Regions from separate parts of the Streptomyces sp. NPDC050704 genome, predicted to be linked through region 1. Evidence: riboswitches for the same ligand, from Rfam matches in the RefSeq annotation. Region 1 holds a riboswitch; each other region holds the start of a gene.
The links. Region 1 has a riboswitch for cobalamin ahead of AB0I18_RS14505 (CbtB-domain containing protein). Riboswitches for the same ligand answer to the same signal wherever they lie in the genome.
Positions count from the first base shown of each region.

Region 2: another riboswitch for cobalamin. It lies ahead of AB0I18_RS29195 (cobalamin biosynthesis protein); the one in region 1 lies ahead of AB0I18_RS14505 (CbtB-domain containing protein).
Region 3: another riboswitch for cobalamin. It lies ahead of AB0I18_RS22625 (ABC transporter substrate-binding protein); the one in region 1 lies ahead of AB0I18_RS14505 (CbtB-domain containing protein).

Region 1 is NZ_JBFAHW010000021.1:3,616-6,879, forward strand. It holds gene AB0I18_RS14495 (acyl-CoA dehydrogenase family protein) at 1-40, opposite strand, end outside; gene AB0I18_RS14500 (CbtA family protein) at 219-986, opposite strand; gene AB0I18_RS14505 (CbtB-domain containing protein) at 1,024-1,245, opposite strand; cobalamin riboswitch at 1,283-1,425, opposite strand; gene AB0I18_RS14510 (histidine phosphatase family protein) at 1,556-2,128, shown strand; gene AB0I18_RS14515 (four-helix bundle copper-binding protein) at 2,339-2,713, opposite strand; gene AB0I18_RS14520 (glycosyl hydrolase family 65 protein) at 2,864-3,264, opposite strand, start outside.
Region 2 is NZ_JBFAHW010000055.1:30,408-33,671, forward strand. It holds gene AB0I18_RS29185 (inorganic phosphate transporter) at 1-1,188, shown strand, start outside; gene AB0I18_RS29190 (hypothetical protein) at 1,209-1,430, shown strand; cobalamin riboswitch at 1,570-1,714, shown strand; gene AB0I18_RS29195 (cobalamin biosynthesis protein) at 1,847-2,803, shown strand; gene AB0I18_RS29200 (cobyric acid synthase) at 2,800-3,264, shown strand, end outside.
Region 3 is NZ_JBFAHW010000037.1:68,884-72,147, reverse strand. It holds gene AB0I18_RS22635 (MHYT domain-containing protein) at 1-192, shown strand, start outside; gene AB0I18_RS22630 (CoA-binding protein) at 344-751, opposite strand; cobalamin riboswitch at 880-1,067, shown strand; gene AB0I18_RS22625 (ABC transporter substrate-binding protein) at 1,133-2,155, shown strand; gene AB0I18_RS22620 (iron chelate uptake ABC transporter family permease subunit) at 2,152-3,168, shown strand; gene AB0I18_RS22615 (ABC transporter ATP-binding protein) at 3,165-3,264, shown strand, end outside.

The DNA of each region.
Region 1 (3,264 bases):
TGCGCAACTCCTGCTGCTCCGGCGTGTATTCGAGATGCACGGCGCCTCCTGGATCCCACTGGCCTGCTGCCGGCCTGCTGCTTCGGCTGTCCGGACTGACGGCGCACACCGTAGAACCTGTTGCAGAAATTGGGAATGCCGGTGACGTACGCACCTACGCGAAAGGCCCCCGGACGGTGGTCCGGAGGCCCTTCTGTGAGCGACTCTGAGTGAACGGCTCAGTGTGCGACGGGAGTTGCCCGCGCTTCGGGCGACTTCCCCTCGGTCCTGGCCGGCTTGGGGGCAAGTACGCGCTCCGCGAGCACTCCGAAGACCAGCCCGAAGGCGGTCCACAGGGTGACCTGGATGGCCAGGGCGGCGAGGCGGTACTGCCAGAGGAGGGTGCCCGGGAAATCCTTCGGCACCTCGTTGAAGGACGGCAGGAACACGTACGCGAGTCCGACGACGAGCACGAAGAACGCACCCGCGGCGATCGTGGCGTTCCAGTTGCCCAGACGCCCCGCGAGACGCTTGCCGAGGATCACGGTGGCGACGGCGAGCAGCACGCTCAGCGCCACCATCAGGAAGAACAGGGCCGTGCGCTGGTTGAGGGTGTCGGGGTCGCCGACGGCCGGCGGGTTGGCGGGGTACTTCAGGAACGGCACGACGTAGACCGCGAGCAGGCCCGCGGTCGCCAGCAGCATGGCGCTCGCGCGCGGCCCGAAGCGGCCGATCCTGCCGAGTGCGAAGCAGTACGCGAGGGCGGCGATCCCGCCGAACGCGACGCCGTAGACGAGCACGCCGGTGGACAGGCCGCCGGTGGACTGCATCGTACGGCTCACGAGTTCGGTCCCACCGTGTTCGTGGGAGTGGGACTCCTCGAACGCGATGGCTTCGTCGACGCGGGGTTCGCCCAGGAAGTAGGAGACGACCAGGGCGAGCAGGCCCGCGGCGAGACCCGCGAGCATGCCGCGCACCAGGAGGTTTCTGACGGTGACGGAGTTCATGGAGTTGTCCTGTCGGTCCCTTTGGTCACTTTCGCCGTCAGTGGCAGGGGAAGCCGAGCAGGTGGCGGGCGTCGTGCACCCACTCGTGCACGCCCTCGCCGGAGACCAGGGAGGTGGCGCCCTGTTCGGCGCCGACGAAGTAGAGCAGCACCAGCATCAGAACGCCGAAGAAGACCGCCCAGGGGGCGATCGCGCCGATCGGCATTTTTGCGGGTACGGCAGGGGTGTTCACGGTCGGCTGAGCGACGGACTGTGCCATGTGGCAGGACCTCCTGGGGAACTCGCGTCCCATCGTGGTGGTGCATGAGGACGACGGCCACGGGTCTGACTTGCCCGGCCTTCACCGCTCCTGGTGGGGGCGGTTGGTGCGGGGCTTACAGTGGCGCGACCGTGCCGGATTTCCACCGGCTTCCGTCGAACCGTCGTCAATATCGACGAGAAGGTACCGCGAAGCGGAGGCGCGGCCAAGGGCGCATGGGGTGACGGGCGTGCGCCGGGCACCTGGTCACGCCACCAAATCCCGGTCGGGGCAAGGGTATTGAGTACGTGTGGAGTGCGGGAGTGGGCCGATGACCAGCCGAGTGATGTTGATCTCACCAGCGATGAGTGTGGCGCTGCGAGAAGCGCGTTTCGATGACGGATGCCCCGTCGAAGCGGCCGGACTGCGGCTCGCCGAGACCGCCGCGGCCTCGCTGCCCGCCGCCGACCGGGTCTTCGTCTCGCCCGGCGTGCGCTGCCGGGAGACGGCCGTGGCACTCGGCCTCGATCCGGTCGCCGAGCCCGGGTTGGCAGGCCTGGACGTGGGCCGCTGGCGAGGCGCGACCCTCGCCGAGGTGAGCTCCGATGAACCGGAGGCGGTGGCGCGATGGCTCGCGGACCCTTCGTCCGCCCCGCACGGCGGTGAGTCGGTACGCGATCTGTGCGAACGGATCGCGAAGTGGCTGGAATCGGTGGCAGGGCTCGGCTCGGGCCGGATCGTCGCCGTCGTCGAGCCGGAGGTCGTACGCGCCGCGGTGGCCGGGGCGCTCGGAGCTCCGGAGTCGGCGTTCTGGCGGATCGATGTGCCGCCGCTGACCGCGACGGAGTTCAGCGGACGGGACGGGCGCTGGAATGTACGGGTGGGGCGGGCGCTCGGGGAATGACGCCCGGGTGGCGCTTCGCGGCGGGGCGGGGCGTGCGGTCGGAGTGACCGTCTGACCGGCTGATCACGCAGCTCACACAGCTCACGCCGGGGAAGGAGACCTCCAGCTCCAGTCGTGCGGCGGCGAGGCTCGGCCCGCTCACTGGCTGGCTGGCTGACCACCGTTCCCGCCCGTCGTCCTCGGGCCATCGTCGTCGGTCCGGCGGGGCCGTCAGCCAAGCAGGGCGAGAAACTCCGTGCAGGCCCGCGCGCAGTCCCGGCAGGCCTGGGCGCCCTCTTCGGCGCCGGGGCCGCGGTCGAAGACGTGCGCGGTTTCGAGGCAGACGGCGCGGCACCACTCGACCTGGGCACGCATCCCCGCCTCGTCGCTCTGCACGGTCTCCTCGGCGAGGGCGCGGCAGGTCGCGTCGCACACTTCCGCGCACAGGATGCCCTTGCGCCGCAGCTGTTGCTGATCATCGGGGCCGTCGAGGTCGGCGAGGCTCGCGCGCAGGGCGCACACCCGGGCGCACTCGGTGCAGGCCTGCGCGCAGGCGAACCGATCCTCGAGGAAACGGACGAGTTCCTGCTGCTCTGTTGCTGACACGTCGTTCGGGTAGCCGGACACCGTCACGCCAAACCCTCACCGGTCGTGCTGGTCCACGGCGGCCACCGGCCGTAGGACGGGGCTGCTGTCCGACGCCCTGCCACCGCTGTCCCTTCGTGACCGTCGTCAGTCCGGCAGTACCAGTCGTCGTCAGTCCGGCAGTACAAGCCGGCAGGTCTCCCCCGGCTCCACGCGGACCGCGTGGCCCGGCAGCCGGACGTCGATGGGCGACCGGTCGGAGGCGGGCACCGCGATCTCCAGGCTGCCCCGCTCCAGGCGCAGCCGTACGCCCCAGTGGCCCTGGTAGCGGAGGGCGAAGCCGTAGGAGGACAGCTCGGGCAGCGGGACCGGGTCCAGCCACAGGGCGCCCTGGCGCGTTTCGAGGCCGGTCAGTCCGCGCTGGACGAGGTCGAGGGTGCCGGCCATGGCGCCCAGGTGGATCCCCTCCCCCGTGGTCCCGCCCTGCAGATCGGCGATGTCGCCCTGGAGTGCCTCCTGGCAGAACTTCCACGCCTCGGCGCGCCGGGCCCTGGCGAGCACCCAGCCGTGGA
Region 2 (3,264 bases), on a different contig from region 1:
TTCCACGACACCGCCAACGCGATGGCCACCACCATCTCGACCGGCGCGCTCAAGCCCAAGGTCGCGGTGGCCATGTCCGCCGTACTCAACCTTGTCGGCGCCTTCCTCTCTGTGGAGGTCGCCAACACGATCTCCAAGGGCCTCGTCGACGAATCCGGCATCCAGCCCGAGGTGATCTTCGCCGCGCTCGTCGGCGCGATCCTCTGGAATCTGCTGACCTGGCTCGTCGGACTGCCGTCCAGTTCCTCGCACGCCCTCATGGGCGGTCTCATCGGCGCCACCGTCGCCTCGGCCGGCCTGGGTGCCGTGCACGGCGACGCGCTCGTGACCAAGGTCCTGATCCCCGCCATCGCGGCGCCCGTCGTGGCGGGTATCGCCGCGCTGCTGGCCACCCGGCTGACGTACCGGCTCGGCAGGAACATCGGCGAGAAGTCGTCCAAGAAGGGCTACCGCGCCGGGCAGATCGCCTCCGCCGGCCTGGTCTCCCTCGCCCACGGCACCAACGACGCCCAGAAGACGATGGGCATCATCACCCTGGCTCTGGTGGCCGGTGGCGCCATCGCCCCGGACTCCGACCCGCCGGTCTGGGTCATCCTCTCCGCGGGTCTGGCCATCGCGCTCGGCACCTACCTCGGCGGCTGGCGCATCATCCGCACGATGGGCAAGGGGCTGACCGACCTCCAGCCCCAGCAGGGCTTCGCCGCCCAGACCAGTGCGGCCACGGTCATCCTGGCCTCCTCGCACATCGGCTTCTCCCTCTCCACCACCCACTCCGTCTCCGGTGCCGTGATGGGTGCGGGCCTCGGCCGCAAGGGGGGCGTGGTCCGCTGGTCCACGGCCACCCGGATGTTCGTCGCCTGGGGTCTGACCCTGCCGGCCGCGGCCCTGGTGGCCGCCCTCGCCGAGTACCTGACCTCCTTCGGCAACTGGGGCACGGGCGTCGTCGCCGTCTTCCTGGTCGCCTCCAGCGCCGGGATCTGGCTGGCCTCCCGCCGCCAGGTGATCGACCACACCAACGTCAACGACACCGAGGAGCCCCCCGGTGTGGTGACCACGGCCGTGGCCGCCGTCACCCCGCCCCCGGCCGGCGCCGCGGCCGAGGACGACCTGGCCGAGGACCTGTCGGCCACCATCGCGGCTCCCGACGGGACGCCCGCGAACCCGCCGGCCTCGTCGGCCGTGGTCTGAAGCGCTAAGGAAGAAACAGCATGCACATCGACTGGGCAGCCCTCGGCTCCGTCTTCGGAGTCAGCCTCATCGTCACCGTCGCCCTCGTGGCCCTCTTCACCCTCGGCATCCTCGGCCTCTCCAAGCGCGAGTCGGCCACCGCCCAGGGCGGCTCGGCGGCCCTCGCGGCCACCGGCGCCTACGCCTGCTTCGCGGCGTGCGCGGCGGCGGTGGCGTACGGGATCTATCTGATCGTCGCCTGACAGCGGCGCTTCCTCCGACAGGTCAAGCAGGTCAACAGGTGGGGTGCGGGACGGAACAACGTCCCGCACCCCACCTGTGCGTGGGCCCGTGTGTGGGTCTCAGCACACTCTCCCTTCGCAGGTCAACAGCAAGTTGACGGTTGTTCTCGGGCCGTGGTGGACTGCCGGAGCCATGTACGACGGCAGGAGAGGAAGCCGGTGCGAATCCGGCGCGGTCCCGCCACTGTTACCGGGGAATCAATCCCCCCGGGAGCCAGGAACTCTCGTCGTCGGTCTCGTCGAACCAGGGCGTGGACACCCTGAGTGAGGACATATCACCATGCGCGGCCGCCTGTTGTGGACCAGTGTGCCCAGGCCCGATACAAGGGCTTCTCTCCGGACGAGGGTTCTGCCTTACGTAACGGCGGGCTGAACCGGTGCGTGCCGATCGCGTCCACGCGTACGGCGCCGCCGCCGGCCTCCTCGGTGACCTGCTGCTCGGCGATCCCCGCCGGGGGCATCCGGTCGCCGCGTTCGGGCGGGCCGCGGGAGCCGTGGAGCGGGTGCTGTGGCGGGACCACCGGGGGTGGGGCGCGCTGCACGCCCTCGTGTGCGCCGGCGGGGCCGTGTCCGTCGCGGCTGCCGCCGCCCGTTCCGTACGTACGTCACCCACCGCCTCCAGCGCGCTGACCGCCGCCGCCACTTGGGCCGTCGTCGGGGGCACGTCCCTCGGGCGCGAGGCCCGGGCGATCGGCGGGGCGCTCGCCGCCGGGGACATCGAGGTGGCCCGGGAGCGGCTGCCGCATCTGTGCGGGCGGGATCCGCAGGCGCTGGACGCCGACGGGATCGCCCGGGCCGTGGTCGAGTCCGTCGCCGAGAACACCTCCGACGCCGTGGTCGGCGCCCTGGTGTGGGGCGCCGCGGCGGGCGTTCCGGGCCTGGTCGGATTCCGGGCGGTCAACACGCTGGACGCCATGGTCGGGCACAGGTCGCCCAGGTACCGGCGGTACGGCTGGGCCTCGGCACGGCTCGACGACGTCATGGGGTGGCCGGGGGCCCGGCTGACCGCCGTGCTCGCCGCCGTCGCCGGGAGCGATCCGCGAGGGGCCGTACGTGCCTGGCGTACCGACGCCGCGAAGCATCCTAGCCCCAACGCCGGGCCCGTTGAGGCCTCGTTCGCGGGGGCGCTCGGAGTGCGGCTCGGCGGGACGCTCTCGTACGCGGGAAGGGTCGAGCACCGGCCCGTACTCAACGGTGCGGGGCGGGCCGTGGAGGTCGGGGACATCGAGCGGGCCGTACGGCTCTCGCGGCGCGTGAACCTGCTCGCGCTCGGCGTGAGTGTCGCCGGGCGGCTGCTCACCAAGGGATTCCTCACGAAGGGGCGTACGTCATGAGTGGTGGGGGGCTGCTCGTCGCAGGCACCACCTCCGACGCGGGCAAGAGCGTCGTCACCGCCGGGATCTGCCGTTGGCTGGTCAGGCAGGGCGTCAAGGTCGCGCCGTTCAAGGCGCAGAACATGTCGCTCAACTCGTTCGTCACGCGGGAGGGCGCGGAGATCGGGCGCGCGCAGGCCATGCAGGCGCAGGCGGCGCGCGTCGAGCCCACCGCGCTCATGAACCCCGTACTGCTCAAGCCGGGCAGCGACCGCAACAGCCAGGTCGTACTGATGGGCAGGCCCGTCGGCGAGATGAGCGCGCGCGGCTACCACGGAGGACGGCAGGAACAGCTCCTCGGGACCGTGCTGGAGTGCCTCGCCGAGTTGCGGGGCACGTATGACGCGGTGATCTGCGAGGGGGCGGGCAGTCCCGCCGAGATCAATCTGCGCCGGACCGACATCGTGAACATGGGGATCGCC
Region 3 (3,264 bases), on a different contig from region 1:
GTGGTGATGTTCGACCCGATGCTGGTCCTCGGCGACGGTGACTGGGGTCGGCAGTCGGCACGCCGACGCGCGGCCGCCCCTGTGGTGGAACCACCCGCACGGCCCGGCTCGCTCTTCGAGGCCCCCTCGGCACCGTCGAACACCGCGGGACGCGCCGCCGACGGAGAGACTTCGGCGCAACGCAGGTGGTAGGCGCGCGCTGACGAGCACGAGCACGAGCACGAGCACGAGCACGAGCACGAGCACGAGACGGCGCGTCGCGGAAGCGGTGGCGCCGCCCGGAGCCCGGAGCCGGAGCCGGAGCCCCAGACTCCGGGGTGGCCGTGCGTGGCCGTACCGCGGGTCAGCCCAGGCGCGGGATCTCGATGGCGGGGCAGCGGTCCATGACCATGTCGAGCCCGGCGGACCGGGTGCGGTCGTACGCGGCTTCGTCGATGACGCCGAGCTGGAACCAGACCGCCTTCGCGCCGATCGCGGCCGCCTCGTCGGCGACGGAACCCGCGAGGTCGCTGTTGACGAACACGTCCACCACGTCCACCTCGAAGGGGATGTCGGCGAGGGAGGCGTACCCCTGCTCCCCGTGGACCGTCTCGGCCTTCGGATGGACCGGGACGACGCGCTTGCCGAAGCGCTGTAGGACGTCCGCCACGCCGTATGCGGCCCGCCGTTCGTTCGACGAGAGGCCGACGACCGCCCAGGTGTCGCCCAGCTCGGTGAGGATCTTGCGGATCGTTGCCGGGTCGCCGTACACGGTCGGCCTCCTTGGGATGTGTGCCTGCGATGGGTGCCTGCTCTGCTGTCGCCCACAACAGCGGGCCGGCCGCGGCGATTCCCCGGACGGCCGCCGTCCAGGCCTCCGACCGGCCCTCTACCGGTACGTGATAGCTTGCCGAGGCCAGTCGAACCCATGTACGTGGGTCAGGGAATCCGGTGGAAATCCGGAGCTGACGCGCAGCGGTGAGGGTGACGGGCGAGGCATCGGCCACTGGACCAACACGGCGGTCCGGGAAGGCGCTTCGTCCGGGTGACCCCGAGTCCGAAGACCTGCTGGCGGCCCCCGCGGTCGACGACGGCGGGGGAGCACCGTACGACCGGGCTCCGCGTTCGAGCCCTCGACGTCTGAGGAACTCCCGTGCCGATCGCACGTCCCGCCCGCCCTGCCGCCCTGCTCCTTTCCGGGGCCCTTCTGCTGACCGGCTGCGGTTCGGGGGCCGCGTCCGACGCGGCGTCCAGAACCGCCGTCACCCTCGACAACTGCGGCCGTACCGTACGCGTCGAGTCACCGCCCCAACGCGCGGTCTCCCTCAACCAGGGCACCACCGAGATCATGCTCTCGCTGGGGCTCGCCGACCGTATGGCCGGCACCGCCACCTGGACCGACCCGGTGCTGAAGAGCCTGGCCAAGGCGAACGCGAAGGTCGAGCGGATCGCCGACAACAACCCCTCCTTCGAACGGGTCCTGGACGCCGACCCCGACTTCGTCGCCGCCTCGTTCGTGTCCACGCTCGGCAAGGGAGGCGTGGCCACCCGGGACCAGTTCGAGAAGCTCGGCGTGCCCACGTACGTCTCGCCCTCCGACTGCGCGGGCAAGGACAACACCGGCGACGGGGACGGCGCACGCAAGACGCCGCTCGGCATCGACGCCATCTACGGCGAAGTCCGCGACCTGGCCAAGGTGTTCGGTGTGGAGGACCGGGGCGAGCGACTCGTCGCCGAGCTCCAACGGCGCATGAAGAAGGCCACTTCGGGGATCGATGCCTCGGACGTCACCCTCCTCTACTGGTTCGCCAACTCCGATTCCCCCTACATGGCGGGCTGTTGCGGCGCGCCCGGCGTCATCACCCGCTCCCTCGGCGCGAAGAACGTCTTCGACGACACGCACGAGGAGTGGCCCCAGATCAACTGGGAGACGGTCGCCGACCGCGATCCCGACGTGCTGGTCATCGGCGACCTGACCCGTAAGTCGCAGACCGCCGAGTCCGCCGCGAAGAAGATCGAGTTCCTGGAGTCCGACCCGGTCACCAAGAACATGACCGCGGTCAAAAAGAAGCGGTACGTGCTGCTCAGCGGGCAGGCCATGAACCCGACCATCCGCACGGTCGAGGGCGTCGAGCAGGTCGCCGCGGCCCTGCGCGAGTTCGGCCTGGCAGGGTGACGCGGTTCCGCCTGGGACTGCTCACCGTGGGCGGTGCCGGTCTGCTCTGCGCGTCCGTCGCCGTCGCGATCACCATCGGCCCGGCGGACATCCGGGTCGGTGACGTCTGGTCCGTGGTGGCCGCCCATCTCGGCTGGGGCAGCTCGGAGTTGACGCCGATCAGGGACGGAATCGTCTGGCAGCTGCGCCTGCCACGCACGCTCCTGGCGGCGGTGTGCGGGGCCGGCCTCGCCGTGTGCGGCGCGGTGATGCAGTCCCTGCTGCGCAATCCGCTCGCCGACCCGTTCGTCCTCGGGGTCTCCTCTGGAGCCTCGACCGGCGCGGTCGCCGTCGTCGTCCTCGGGGCCGGCGGCGGCCTGGTGTCGGTCTCCGCGGGTGCGTTCCTCGGCGCGCTCGTCTCGTTCGGGCTCGTCCTGCTGCTCAGCCACACCCTCGGCGACACGACGGACCGGGTGGTACTGAGCGGCGTCGCCGCGATGCAGCTCTTCTCCGCGCTCACCTCCTTCGTCGTGATGACCGCCGCCGACGCCGAGACCACCCGCGGGGTGCTGTTCTGGCTGCTCGGCTCGCTGAGCGGCGCGGGCTGGACCGACGTCTGGCTCTGTCTGGCGGTCCTCGCGGTGACGCTGCTCGTGTGCCTCGGATACGCGCGCACGCTCGACGCGTTCGCCTTCGGCCAGGACGCCGCCGCGACGCTCGGGGTGTCCGTGGCCCGTACCCGCCTGGTGCTGCTCTGCGCCACGGCACTCCTGACGGCCGCGCTGGTCAGCTCGGCGGGCGCGATCGGCTTCGTCGGTCTCGTCCTGCCGCACGCCGCCCGGGCGCTGGTGGGTTCCGGGCACGCACGGCTGCTGCCGGTCGCCGCCCTCGCCGGGGCGGTGTTCCTGGTGTGGGTGGACACCCTGGCCCGTACGGTCCTCGACCCGCAGGATGTGCCGGTGGGCGTGGTGACCTCGCTGATCGGAGTGCCGGTCTTCGTGCTGGTGCTGTACCGGACGAGGCGGACGCGATGAACGAGAACCTCCGCACCGGGGCCGAGAAGACGGACGAGGGCCTCCGCACCGAGGCCGAGAAGACGGACCGGGGCCTCCGCGCCGACCGGGTCAGCC